One region of the Comamonas sediminis genome, then DNA from elsewhere that is predicted to be linked to it. Evidence: riboswitches for the same ligand, from Rfam matches in the RefSeq annotation. Region 1 holds a riboswitch; the other holds the start of a gene.

Region 1 (4,752 bases):
TCCGAGCTCAAGCGCGAGGTCTTCGGCCCGGTGCTGCATGTGCTGCGCTACCGCCGCGAGCACCTGCCCCAGCTGCTGGCCGACATCAATGCCACCGGCTACGCCCTCACCCTGGGCCTGCACACCCGCATTGACGAGACCATCAGCCAGGTGGTCACTGCTGCGCATGCCGGCAATATCTATGTGAACCGCAACATCGTCGGCGCCGTCGTCGGTGTGCAGCCCTTTGGCGGCGAAGGCCTGTCAGGCACGGGACCCAAGGCCGGCGGCCCGCTGTACATGCTGCGCCTGCTCAGCCGCATGCCGGCCACGGCCACGGTCGATGCGCTGGCCCACCTGCCCCGCATGGCGGGCAATGAGGCGCCCGCGCCCGCCACTGGCCAGCGCGGCCATGCCCATGGCCTGGAGCAGGCCGATGCCGCCCCTGCCGCTGCGCTGGATGCGCTGCAAAGCTGGGCCAGCCAGCAAGGCCAGGGCGAGCTGGCAGCGCTGTGCCAGCGCTATGCCGCCCATACCGGCAATGGCTTTGCGGCCGAGCTGCCCGGCCCGACCGGTGAGCGCAATCTGTATGTGCTGAGCGGCCGCGAGCGCGTGGGCTGCGTGGCCAGCACCACAAGCCTGCTGCTGGCCCAGCTCGCCGCCGTACTGGCGGCTGGCTCCACCGCCGTGTGGCCCGCCAACAGCCAGTACGCCAGCCTGCTGGCACAGCTGCCCGCATCGGTGCGTGCCTCGGTGCAACTGTCGGCGCACAGCGCGCAGGCCTTCCTGCAGTCCGAAGCCTTCGATGCGCTGATCGCCGATGCCGCCAGCGGCTGGCTGCCCATCGGCAGCAGCCTGGCGGGCCGCCCCGGCGCCATTGTGCCGATCACCGCCCAGGCCGCCGATGGCAGCGTGCCACTGTTCCGCCTGCTGGCCGAGCATGCGATCAGCATCAACACCGCAGCAGCGGGCGGCAATGCGAGCCTGATGACCTTGGACTGAGGCTGAGGCTTGGGGCGCCGCCCCATCCAAAAAGGGCTGGAGATCGCAAGATCCCCAGCCCTTTTATTTAGTTAGTGCGTTGCCGGTGTTGCTAGCGCTGCCAGCGCTGTCAGTCCATCGTGGTGAACAGCGCAGCCACGCCCAGCACCAGGAAGATCACTGCGCAGACGCGGTGGATCCAGCGGATCGGCAGCTTCTTGGTGATCTTGTCGCCAAACCAGACCACCGGCGCATTGGCCAGCATCATGCCGATCGTGGTGCCGGCGACCACCCAGTAATAGGAAGCCGGATACTTGGCGGCCAGCCCCACGGTGGCCAGTTGGGTCTTGTCGCCCATCTCGGCCAGGAAGAACAGCAGCACCGTGGTGCCGAACACGCCCCAGCGGCCGCTGCTCTTGCCGGCTTCGTCCTCGTCGATCTTGTCGGGAATCAGCATCCAGCCGGCCATCAGGATGAAGGACACGCCCAGAATCCAGCGCAGCACATCGGGGCCGAGCATCGTGGTGATCCAGGCACCGACGGCACCGGCCAGTGCATGGTTGACCAGCGTCGAGACAAAGATGCCCAGCACAATGGGCCAGGGTTTGCGGTATTTGGCAGCGAGGACGAGCGAGAGCAGCTGTGTCTTGTCGCCCATTTCGGCAAGGGCAACGACAGCGGTTGAGAGGAGAAAGGCTTCCATGAGTGGGGATCGTTATTGCAGCCGGATATAGCAAGACAGCATTGACCGCATCGCGACTCCGGCATTGGATCGCAACGTGGTCAATGGTCTCGCCCAGCATCCTCATCACAAGGTGCCGTGTACGCCATAGGCCGCGAAGGCCCAAGTTTGTTGACGCACACTCCGCGGCGCATTGCACGCCCGGCAGGCTACTCCCCAAAGACCGGCGCATCATACGCCCAAAAGCGATGCTGCGCCGCAACACCCACTGCCGCCAGGGAAAATACCAAGCCCCGCTTGCGGGAACTGTCAACACAGCGTAAGGCGATTCACCCATAATGGTGAAGCTCAATGTGCCCCCGGGTACACTAGAGCGCGCGGTGATCCGTCTTGGAAGTTGTCACAGGTTTGTTGATTGCATCAGGCTCCATCGCTTTTTTTACTTTTTTCGGAGTCCTCAAATGGGCAACAAACTTTACGTGGGCAACCTGCCCTACTCTTTCCGTGACAGCGATCTGGAAAGCACTTTCAGCCAGTTCGGTACCGTCTCCAGCGCCAAGGTCATGATGGAACGTGACACCGGCCGCTCCAAGGGCTTCGGCTTTGTGGAAATGGGTTCGGACGCTGAAGCACAAGCTGCTATCGAAGGCGTGAACGGCCAAGGCTACGGCGGCCGTAACCTGGTTGTGAACGAAGCCCGTCCCATGGAAGCCCGTCCTCCACGCAGCGGTGGTTTCGGTGGTGGCAACCGTGGCGGCTTCGGCGGCGGTGACCGCGGTGGCTTCGGCGGCGGTGACCGTGGCGGCTTCGGCGGCGGCGATCGCGGTGGCTTCGGCGGCGGTGGCCGTGGTGGCTACGGTGGCGGCAGCTACTAAACACCTCACCTCCAAAACCTCTTAAGGGTTTTGACGGTTAGATGACGGGTTTTCCCGAAAAAAAGGCCTCTTTGAGGCCTTTTTTGCATCTGGTTGCAGCTTCCGCGCCACAACTGAGGGGCGGAACTATGCCATTGTCGGTTTTTATGCCAGAAAATAAAGGATGGAGTATTCCTCCATCGGGCTACTGCGATGAATGACCGGTGTTCTACAGGGCGCTATCGCATTATTTAAGAGTTATCAGGAGTCCCTCAAATGGGCAACAAGCTTTACGTCGGTAATTTGCCATACCAGGTTCGCGACAACGATCTGGAACAGGCCTTTGGTCAGTTTGGCAGCGTAACCAGCGCCAAGGTGATGATGGAACGCGACACGGGTCGCTCCAAGGGTTTCGGTTTTGTAGAAATGGGCAGCGATGACGAAGCCCAAGCAGCGGTCAACGGTCTGAACGGTCAGCCTCTGGGCGGCCGCAATCTGGTCGTGAACGAAGCGCGTCCGATGGAGCCCCGTCCTCCCCGCAGCGGCGGTGGTGGCTTTGGCGGCCCACGCGGTGGTGGCTTCGGTGGCGGCGGTAACCGCGGCGGCTTCGGTGGCGGCGGTGGCGGCGGTGGTGGCTACGGCGGCGGTGGTGGCGGTGGCTACGGCGGCGGCGGTGGTGGTGGATACGGCGGCGGCGGTGACCGTGGCGGCTACGGCGGCGGTGGCGGTGGTTATGGCGACCGTGGCGGTCGCGATGGCGGCGGCGGCCGTGGCGGCAATGACCGTGGCTTTGGTGGCGGTGATCGCGGCGGCGACCGCGATGGCGGCTTCCGCAGCCCCTACGGCAATGGTTCGCGCAACCGCGGCGGCAACCAAGGCTACGACAACAACGACGATTATTGATGTCTGCAGGCACACCCTGGCGGTGCGCCTCCAGCAACGACAAAGCCCCGACAGGGGCTTTTTTCATGGCCGGCGCAGACCTGCGTCAATCCCGGCCTGGCGGCAGCTCTTGCACCCGTTCGCGGTGGCGGTGCTTGCGCGGGCGGTTGGCCAGCGCGCGGTCATACAGCGCATTGGGCAGGCAGCGCAACAGCTTGGCCACCCAGCCCATCTGCCAGGGGATGACGGCATAGCTGCGCGCCTTGGCAATCACCGCGAAGGCCTTGTCGGCGAAGGCCTCGGGTTGCATCAGGAACGGCATGCCGTAGCGGTTATGGCTGGTGAGCGGCGTGGCCACAAAGCCCGGGCTGATCGTGACCACCTGCACACCGCTGCGCTGCAGCTCCACCCGCAGGCTCTCGCAGTAGCTGATGACCGCCGCCTTGCTGGCGCAGTAGGCGCCGTGGCCGGGCAGGCCGCGTATGCCGGCCACACTGGCAATACCCACCAATTTGCCACTGCCGCGCGCCTGCATGGGCCGCACAAAGGCGTGGAAGGTCGCGGCCATGCCGATCACGTTGGTGGCATAGGTCTGGGCCATGACGTCCAGGTCCTCGCGCTCTGCCGTGTCGATGCCGTAACTCACCCCGGCATTGGCCACCACCACATCGGGCAGGCCCTGCTGCTGCAGGCATTGTGCGCAGGCAGCAATGATCTGGTCCTGATTGGCCACGTCGGCGCCATAGATGGCATAGCGGCTGCTGTCCATGCCTTGTGCCTGCGCCCATGCCTGCATCACTGTGCTGCGGCGGGCCACCAGCGCCAGCCGGTAGCCGGCCTGGTAGTAGCGCCAGGCCAGCGCCTGGCCGATGCCGCTGGAGGCGCCGGTGATCAGCACCAACGGTGCGTCGCTCAGGGGGGTGGCCATGGGCGCTCAGCGTGCGGGCTGCAGTACACCCTTGACCCGGCCCTTGAGCTCGGCCACCTGGGTGAGGTTGTTGAAGACCATGGAATCGGCCGTGAAGCGGTCCTTGCCCCGGATGATCTCGACTGGCTTGTTCGAGCTCACACGCTCTTCATTGACAAAGGCGTGCAGGAATTCGCCCCGGAACTCCATCTGCGGCACACCCGGCTTGTTGCTGCTGCGCACCACCTTGGCATTGCCGAACAGCTGCACTTCCGAGCCATCGGCATTGGACAGCGCGCGGTCGGCCGTCGCCACCGTCGTGGATCCATCCTGCCGCAACGAGCGCATCGTGGCCGTATCGATCTCCAGCGTGTCGGTGTCGATGAAGTGGCGCATCTTGTTGCCCAGGATCTCGCTGGTCAGCACGCCGGTGCCGTCAAAGTTGCGCACCGAAAAATCGCTCATGT
Region 2 (4,752 bases), on a different contig from region 1:
TGCAGCCGCATCCCAACGATGTGGCGCTGCTGCTGATCAGTGCCTGCGCAACTTGTGCCAGGCCTCCACCGCCAGCACCACCAGGCCACCAATGGCCGCGCCGACGGCCACGTGCACCAGCGTCGGTGCCAGCAGGGCCACCACACCGCCCATCGGGGTCACGGTGCTCTGCAGCCAGTGCTCGATCGGGCCGATGCCATGCACCAGCAAGCTGCCGCCCACCATGAACATCGCAGCCGTACCCACAATCGACAAGCCGCGCATCAGCCAGGGCGTAAAAGCGATCAGGCCCCGGCCAAACGCCTTTGCGGCGGCACTGGTCTTGCGCATCAGCCACATGCCCACATCGTCCATGCGCACAATGCCGGCCACTAGGCCGTATACAAACACGGTGATCGCCAGCGCCACAGCGACCAACACCACCAACTGCTCGGCAATCGGCTTGCTGGCGACGGTGCCCAGCGCAATCGCCATGATCTCGGCCGACAGAATGAAATCGGTACGCACGGCACCCGCCACCTTGGCCTTTTCATAGGCCACCGGGTCCATGTTCTTCTCGTTGGCGGCTTTGACCGACGAAGGGGCTACACCCATTTGTGCAGCCTGCTCTGACTCCTTGACGGCGTCATGGGTGTGCTTGGGCTTGTGGAACAGGCTGAGCACCTTCTCCACCCCCTCAAAACACAGGAAAGCGCCGCCAATCATCAACAGCGGCGTGATCAGCCAGGGCGCAAAAGCACTGATCAGCAACGCTGCCGGCACCAAAATGGCCTTGTTCTTCAGTGAGCCCTTGGCCACCGCCCAGACCACCGGCAACTCCCGGTTGGCCTTGACGCCGGTCACCTGCTCGGCATTCAGCGCCAGGTCATCGCCCAGCACCCCCGCCGTCTTTTGCACCGCCACCTTGGTCTGCGTGGCCACATCGTCCAGGATGGCCGTGCTCTTGCCCGCAGCCGTCTTGGTCATCAGCGCCACATCGTCAAGCAAGGTCGCAATATCATCGAGCAACATCAATAAACCAGCACCAGCCATTACGCACTCCCTATCCAAATTCGGTGGCAAATCATAGCGATTTCACAATGCAATGCCGTCTCAAGCCCCGTAAAACGGTGATTTCTACGTTTTGTTGGAGGTTGTTCACAAAACTTTATGCAGGCCTTGTCAACCACTTCAGCGCGCGGCCCGTTGTACACCCATCTACACCAGAAAGGTGAAAGGACTGAAATGACTGAAGTGTTTGCTATTTGGCCTGAAGACGAACGTGACCGTAAGCGTGCTCCTGCCCGCTTCTGATACCAGCGAAGCTTGCCAGCGGTTGAGCCAGAACTGAAAACCCGGCACCCGCAGCGATTGCAGGCTCACTGATCTCTCTCACTTTAGCCCCGCTCTGCGGGGCTTTGTTTTGTCTGGCGCCGTCCTCCTACAGGGCCGCACACCAAAGCTCTCTGCCGTGGCAACCGCAGAGGGCCTGCTTTTATACCGCCACCAGGTGCTCGTACAGAATCAGCGAGCCAATCGCGATCAGCACCACGCCACCCACCGCCTCTGCCCAGCGGCCGGTGATATGGCCCAGCACACGGCCCACCATCACCCCCAAGGTCACCATCGCAAAGGTCGCAAAGCCGATGCTCAGCGCGACCACGGTGATGTTCACATCCAGGAAAGCCAGGCCCACGCCTACCGCCATCGCATCAATGCTGGTGGCAAAGCCGGTGGCGACCAGCAGCCAGAAGCCATGGCGCGCCGGGCGGCCCATCTCGGGTTCATCGGCACTTTTGAAAGCGCCCAGCACCATGCGGCCACCCAGCACCAGCAGCATCACAAAGGCAATCCAGTGGTCCCAGGCCTTCACATAATCGGCAGCGGCGTAGCCCAGCGCCCAGCCCACCAGCGGGGTGATGGCCTCAATGACACCAAAGATCAGGCCGGTGCGCAGTGCCTCGGACCAACGGGGCTTGACAAGGGCAGAGCCTTTGCCAATTGCGGCGGCAAAGGCATCGGTAGACATGGCAAGCGCCAACAGGGAAATGGAAGCAGCGTTCATCGGAGGTTCTTCTGGGACAGTCGGGCATGAGCACAACGGCATGCCACCACTGCCCGACCGAGGTCGTGCTGGCATGCCGATGGTCTCGCCAACCGAAGAACGGATGTCTGCGCCACAGCATGTGAAATGCCGAGTATGTTGACGCAGACGCTTCCAGCGCGGAAGCAGGCTACTCCCCAAGGGAGACCGCAGTCTAAACCTTGCGCAGCGCGTTGCGGCGCATGGCCCCAGAGGCGCCAGGCTCTTTAGAAATGGATCGCATTTCTGCCTGATGCCCAAGCGTTGGTGCAGCGAAACGGCCGATAGCTACAGGCCGAAACAAGAGCAACCTCATGTACTCGCATGCGCCGATGCGCCCTCTGGCAGCGCCGGTAAACGCGTCTCCCAGGCAACAGCAACGGCGCCCTTTCAGGGTTGGCCCTAGTTCATTTTTGAACGCTTTGTATACACTTAATGTATGCATATGTGCACACAAAGCATAGCCATTGAGGCCCCGCTTCTCTGCTGCACATGCCATGCATGGACCCGCGCACATGACGAGACAAATCAGGCCGCCAGGCCGTTACTAAGGCGCACCTGGATGCGCCCGATCCAAGGATGTCAATGACCGATCTTGCAGCAGACCAGAACGCAGGCTTTGCCTTCAACCCCGCCCAGCAGCGGCCCGCAGCCACCACCGATTTGCCCGCCGGTGTATGCCCCTCGCTCTACAACAAGGACCTGGCACCCACCCGGAAAGACAGCCGATCCTGGGGCGCTTACAGCCTGTTCACGCTGTGGGCCAATGATGTGCACAGCCTGGGCAACTATGCCTTTGCCATCGGCCTGTTTGCGCTGGGCCTGGGCGGCTGGCAGATTCTGACGGCGCTGATGATGGGCGCCGCACTGCTGTTTGTGCTGCTGACCTTGTCGGGCTTCATGGGCCCCAAGACGGGCGTGCCCTTTCCAGTGATGAGCCGCATCAGCTTTGGCACCCGGGGGGCGCAGATCCCGGCGCTGATCCGGGGCGGCGTCGCGATTGCCTGGTTCGGCATCCAGACCTACCTGGCCTCCAAGGTGCTCGATGTGCTGCTGATCACCCTCTTCCCCAGCCTGCAGGCGCTGCTGGCACACCAGGTGCTGGGCCTGCCGGTGCTGGGCTGGATCAGCTTCAGCCTGCTGTGGGTGGTGCAGACGATGATTGCCTGCTGGGGCATGGAGAGCATCCGCAAGTACGAGGCCTTTGCCGGCCCGGTGATTCTGGTGACCTTCATCGCGCTGGCCGGCTGGGTGCTGTACAGCTCGGGCGGCAAGATCCAGTGGACGGCGCCCCAGCCCAGCACCGGTGGGGCAATGTGGGTGCAGATCATGGGTGCGGCCTCGCTGTGGGTCGCCATCTACGGCACCTTTGTGCTCAATTTCTGTGACTTCACCCGGGGCGCCACCTCGCGCAGCGCCGTGGTCAAGGGCAACTTCTGGGGCATCCCCATCAACATGCTGATCTTCGGCCTGATCGTCGTCGTGCTGACCGGCGGCCAACTGGCCATCGACGGCACCCTGATCCTCAGCCCCACCGACATCGTCGAGAAGATCCCCAACAAGCCGCTGCTGATCCTGGCCAGCCTGTCGCTGCTGATCCTGACCATCGCCGTGAACCTGATGGCCAACTTTGTCGCCCCTGCGCTGGCCCTGGCCAACCTGCTGCCGCGCCAGCTCAACTTCCGCCGCGCGGCGCTGGTCAGCGCCATCCTGGGCTTTGTGATCCTGCCGTGGAACCTCTACGATTCGCCGCTGGTGATTCTGTATTTCCTCGGTGGTCTGGGCTCCTTCCTGGGCCCGCTGTTCGGCATCGTGATGGCAGACTACTGGCTGATCCGCAAGGAGCGCGTGCATGTGCCTGCACTGTACAGCGATGACCACTGTGGCCCTTACCATTACCACAACGGCGTCAACCGCCGCGCCATCCAGGCCCTGGTGCCCTCGGCGCTGATTGCGCTGCTGTTCGCCTTTCTGCCGGCGCTGGAGTCGGTGTCCCATTTCTCCTGGTTCATTGCGGCCGGGCTCGGCGGCCTGTTCTACTGGCTGCTGACCCCCAAGGGCCAGCACTACGAAGACCAGGACGGCGAGGCTATTGCCGTGAACCATGCCCAACATTGAGACGGAGTTTTTTGCATGCGCATTCTGATCGTGAACGTCAACACCACCAAGAGCATGACCGAGGCCATTGGCGCCCAGGCGCGCCGGGCAGCGGCACCGGGCACCGAGATCGTCGCCCTCACCCCGCGTTTTGGCGCCGAGTCGGTGGAGGGCAATTTTGAGAGCTACCTCTGCGCTGTCGGTGTGATGGATGCGGTCATGCGCTATGACCAGCCCTTTGATGCCGTCATCCAGGCCGGCTATGGCGAGCATGGCCGCGAAGGCCTGCAAGAGCTGCTGGAAGTGCCGGTGGTGGACATCACCGAGGCAGCGGCATCGACGGCCATGTTCCTGGGCCACAAATACGCCGTGGTCACCACCCTGGACCGGGCCGTGCCACTGATCGAAGACCGGCTCAAGCTGGCCGGTCTGGATGCGCGCTGCGCCTCGGTGCGCGCCAGCGGCATGGCCGTGCTGGAGCTGGAGAGCCAGCCCGAGCGCGCGGTCGATGCCATCGTGCAGCAGGCGGCCAAGGCTGTTGAAGAAGACCATGCCGAGGTGATCTGCCTGGGCTGCGGCGGCATGGCCGAGCT

What was found. A riboswitch is a leader RNA that binds a small molecule or an ion and turns the genes downstream of it on or off. The one in region 1 is predicted to bind manganese.
Region 2: it holds a riboswitch for manganese, as region 1 does, so the genes downstream of both, mntP (manganese efflux pump MntP) here and AB7A72_RS13185 (TMEM165/GDT1 family protein) in region 1, are expected to answer to the same signal.

What each region holds. Positions count from the first base shown of each region.
Region 1 covers NZ_JBGBDC010000005.1:218,559-223,310, forward strand. The annotation lists gene putA (trifunctional transcriptional regulator/proline dehydrogenase/L-glutamate gamma-semialdehyde dehydrogenase) at 1-981, shown strand, start outside; gene AB7A72_RS13185 (TMEM165/GDT1 family protein) at 1,091-1,663, opposite strand; yybP-ykoY riboswitch at 1,759-1,872, opposite strand; gene AB7A72_RS13190 (RNA recognition motif domain-containing protein) at 2,104-2,517, shown strand; gene AB7A72_RS13195 (RNA recognition motif domain-containing protein) at 2,773-3,399, shown strand; gene AB7A72_RS13200 (SDR family oxidoreductase) at 3,485-4,306, opposite strand; gene lptC (LPS export ABC transporter periplasmic protein LptC) at 4,313-4,752, opposite strand, start outside.
Region 2 covers NZ_JBGBDC010000004.1:28,070-32,821, reverse strand. The annotation lists gene AB7A72_RS10245 (DUF808 domain-containing protein) at 37-1,032, opposite strand; gene mntP (manganese efflux pump MntP) at 1,475-2,044, opposite strand; yybP-ykoY riboswitch at 2,064-2,229, opposite strand; gene AB7A72_RS10235 (NCS1 family nucleobase:cation symporter-1) at 2,648-4,180, shown strand; gene AB7A72_RS10230 (aspartate/glutamate racemase family protein) at 4,196-4,752, shown strand, end outside.